DNA from 2 places in the Colwellia sp. SU-HH01172 genome. Region 1 is predicted to be linked to the other one. Evidence: predicted binding sites of a transcription regulator. Region 1 holds the regulator's gene; the other holds the start of a gene.
What was found. The regulator MetJ, encoded in region 1, represses methionine synthesis genes. The targets are predictions, from matches to a motif close to TAGACGTCTAGACGTCTA.

Region 1 (2,208 bases):
TAATACTCCGCCGACAACATCACTATGACCGTTAATATATTTAGTGGTTGAGTGAAAGACAATATCAGCACCTAATAACAAAGGTTGCTGCAATGCTGGCGATAAAAAGGTGTTATCAACAGCAACCAAGGCGCCAGCTTGATGAGCTTGTTGAGTAATATCTTCCATATCCACCAAACGCAGTAACGGGTTACTTGGCGTTTCAATTAGCACTAGTTTAGGTTTTGTTGCTAAGGCCTGTGTTAATGCCGCTTGATCATTTTGATCAACAACAATTAACTTAAACTGCCCACGCTTGGCAAGGTGGGTAAACAATCGAAAACTGCCGCCGTAACAATCATGAGGAATAACCACAGTATCATCGGTATTTAGCAACTGACAAATCAGATGTACGGCTGACATCCCCGTGCTAGTAACAATACCTAGCGCCCCTTGCTCTAAATCAGCAATAGCCTGAGCGAACGTAGCACGAGTAGGGTTACCCGTACGTGAATAATCAAACTGACGCTTTTCATTAAAACCTTTCAGTGCATAGGTGCTAGAAAGGTGAATTGCAGGAATAACCGCACCATGATGTTGGTCACTATTAATACCTGCACGAACCGCAGTTGTGGCAATTTTTTTCTCGCTCATGTGTGCTCCAGTATAGACACTTTTCTATATAGATGTTTGGACGTCTATAAATCTAAACGGTTTAAAGCGTGCGGTCAAGCACTTTAGACATCTAACCTTCTACACATTCGTTATTGACTCACGCCTCACAACCAGTAAAATTAGCCGTCAAGAATAAACTTATAACTTACTGGTATACCAGATAAGCTAATTATAGGTTTTTCATAATCATTTAAGCATAGAGGAATATTCATGGCAGAGTGGAATGGCGAGTATATTAACCCTTACGCCGAACACGGGAAAAAAAGTGAACAAGTAAAAAAGATCACCGTGTCTATCCCTTTACGTGTGTTGAAAGTGCTAACCGATGAAAGAACACGTCGTCAGGTAAATAACTTACGTCATGCAACCAACAGCGAACTATTATGTGAAGCATTTTTACATGCTTTTACTGGCCAACCTTTGCCAGACGATGGTGACTTAGCAAAAGACAATACACAGAAACTACCGGCCAGTGTTCGTAAAGCTTTAGAAGCACAAGGTGTGACTGACTTTAGTGAATACGAAACGGAAGTAGAAGATTAAAGCGGAACGAGTATCCAAGAGATTAAAAAAAGGCGCTTTAAGCGCCTTTTTTGTTATTTAATATTTATACTTTCAATTTACTAATTTGCATTATTTAACTGTAATAAATCCCATTTAGTGCCATATAAATCTTTAAAAACTACCACAGTGCCGTACTCTTCGACGCGCGGCTCTTCGTTAAATTCAACGCCTTGAGCCTTCATGTGTTGGTAGTCGCGCCAAAAGTCATTGGTTTGTAGAAAGAGAAAGACTCGTCCGCCGGCTTGGTTGCCAATAGATTTTTTTTGCTGATCATCACTGGCTTGCGCTAGCAACAAATTTGTGCCGTTTGAATTTGGTGGGGCGATTTGCACCCAGCGCTTGCCAGCACCTAAATCGCTATCTTCAATAAGCTGAAAGTTTAGTTTTTTGGTATAGAACTCAATAGCGTCATCATAGTTTTCAACAACTAAGGCGATATTCGATATTCTTTGTGTAATCGGAGATGTCATACTAATTTCACTTTTACGTCATGGCAGGCAAGTAGAGTTATTTTACCGTATTTTAACACTAACAATAAGTAAGGATAACTGATTTATCGAGGTGATTGATACTGTGCACGCCAATGTGATTTACTGCAGCTGTATTGCAGGCCTTAGCTTTTTCCAAAAAAAAGGCGCCCCATCGACGCCTTGGTTAAATAACCCAATCTACACACCAAATTAGTTTGAGAAAAATTTCGTCTCCGTTACTGCTTTTACTTCCGGCTTATCGCTAACACTGACTTCCAGCGACACTTCACTAACTCGGCCTTTAATACCATCAGCTGCCATAGTTAAATGTACTGGCACATTGGCAATTTCTCCTGCTTTAATCAATATGTTTTTATCTGCACTTAAGCTAACACTACTGTTTAGAACATTGACATTAAAGTGGCGATCTATTTGTGACTTATTAGTAATTTTCAATAAATAGCTATTCGTAACATTATCCTCAAAATCAAGTTGATAAAGTGCCGCTCTGTCTCTAAGC
Region 2 (2,208 bases), on a different contig from region 1:
CGACATCAATTGGCAGCTCAGTATAGCCAAGTTAACCGTCATGAAGATGCGCTAGTGATACTGTTTTATTTAGTGCAAAAAGATGGTTCAGACATGGTCAGTAAAGATTTACTGCTAGACGTACTAAAGTCGTTACCTGAGGGGGATACTTTGGCTACTAAATATCGCCGTAAACTTTATACCTTAATGTATTAGCTGCCATTAAACGACGATTGCTGTTTAGAACAGAACATCATTTACGACCAATAAACGCCCTATCTGAGGGCGTTTTTTATCACCTTATTCTTTGGCTTGTTTTGAAATTAAGCCGCTTCTTTAAGCAAGTAAGAAAATTCTTGTAGAAATTTTTGAATTTTTCTTGCAACGACTAATTGGCAATATTGATTATCAGGATTGTTAGTAAAGTAGTCTTGATGATAACTTTCGGCGCTGTGAAAGTTATTTACTGCTTTTACCTTGGTAACAATAGGGCTGTCAAAGTATGCATCTGCGGTGAGTTGGTTGATCTTTTGCTCAGCAGCTGTTTGCTGAGCTTCATTGTGTACTAATATTGTTGAACGATATTGACTGCCAATATCATCGCCTTGGCGGTTTAGTGTCGTCGGATCATGTATGGCAAAAAATACTGTCAATACTTGCTCAATTGATAATTGGGCACTATCAAAAGTTAACTGTATAACCTCAGCATAGTTTGTTGTGCCAGAGCATACTTGTTGATAACTCGGATTGGCAATATCACCATCAGCGTAGCCACTGATGACGGATTTCACACCAATAATACGAGAGAATATATTCTCAACACACCAAAAGCAGCCAGCGCCTAATGTTATGGTTTCAATGCTCATTGTTGATATTCCTCTCGCTTTGGTGTTTTACAATTTATTCTTCTTAGATTAAAGACTTTTGGACGTCTAAAGCTCTATTTGCTAAATTTAGCATTCAGCCATTTAGATGTCTATATGTTTTTTTGAGAAAAACCAAAAAATAAATGTGAAGTGTGTGAAGTTAGTGAATGATGTTGAGAAAGGCATCTAGAGCTTAGCCTAGATGCCTTTGGCTGTGGAGCTTATACAGCTGTTGGTTTACATGTTGTAGGCAATGTGTTGATGAAAGCGCAGTATAAATTCATCTTTATCAGTTGGAATTTCTAATTCGGTTGCCAGCAGGCGCATTGCTTGCTCTATTTGATTAACAAATTTGCCATAGTTTTGTTCTTCACCGTTGTGACAGTTTGCCACGAAGATCAGCTGAGCATTATCGACCAGTTCATCAGCATTCCATTTACTGACAATGCCACAAGGACTTTGTTTTGGGTTGTAACCTAACATTTGTAATTCACCCACTTTGGAAACTATTTCATGCAAACTATGCCTGACAATCGGCACTAAGCCATTTGCAATTAAGGCGCCGTTGTTTAAGTTGAAGCGCTTGGCGACTAATGAAAATGTGTCGGTTAAGTAGGTATACAGCGGGTTGTAAGGATCTGCTGAGTTAGCGTCGATATCGACTAGTTGTGAGATACGGTGGTTCAGGGTTAAATTAATCACGGCATAAGTGATGGAAGATAAACCGGCAGGCAATGTCACCTCTTGGCTAGCATAGCGTTGACTTATTGGCCTAAACTTATGGGCTTGGCTATTGTTACAGCCTTTATTTTTTGAAAATAAATCATAGGTAAGGTGTTGGTGATCCCGTAGACGAATTTTATCCAATGGTAATTGTATTTGTTGTGCAAAGTCCTCTAATAAATTTTTGACTCGTTGATGAAAGTTTGCCGCGCCAGAGCGAATATCCGTGCCAGAGGCCAAAAATACTAAGGTAATTTTTTTCGCTCTGACATTGGCATCAAAAAATGAATTCTGGAGCACGTGCTGCAAAGGATCATAATAAAAAATAATTTGCTGGCTAGTTTGCCATTGATGCATTTCTTGGCTGTAACGCACGCGAACGAGTTTATCATTGGCAACGAATAAGCTATTACTGACGGCGTAATCATTACTGAGGGTAAATAGTAAGTCGGCTAAGCTTTGGTAGCAGTGATAGAAGTTGTTAGCATTTGCCGGCGAAGACATTTGTGAAAGTAGTTGATCTGATAAGGCAAATTCAGCCAAAATATACTGATTATCACGAGCGTCACCTGGAATATAGGCTTTTTGCCCTGCGTTGCGTTTCCTAACTATTGACATAAAAATTCCCTGAAAAATTTGA

Region 2: msrA (peptide-methionine (S)-S-oxide reductase MsrA) is a predicted target of MetJ. The motif match lies at 905-922, and genes of this name have one in related genera.

What each region holds. Positions count from the first base shown of each region.
Region 1 is NZ_BAAJMB010000006.1:55,307-57,514, forward strand. It holds gene metB (cystathionine gamma-synthase) at 1-633, opposite strand, end outside; gene metJ (met regulon transcriptional regulator MetJ) at 865-1,197, shown strand; gene AC27JP_RS15380 (VOC family protein) at 1,278-1,688, opposite strand; gene ccoG (cytochrome c oxidase accessory protein CcoG) at 1,899-2,208, opposite strand, start outside.
Region 2 is NZ_BAAJMB010000009.1:173,351-175,558, reverse strand. It holds gene AC27JP_RS19275 (tetratricopeptide repeat protein) at 1-195, shown strand, start outside; gene msrA (peptide-methionine (S)-S-oxide reductase MsrA) at 303-845, opposite strand; gene AC27JP_RS19265 (DUF3083 family protein) at 1,083-2,186, opposite strand.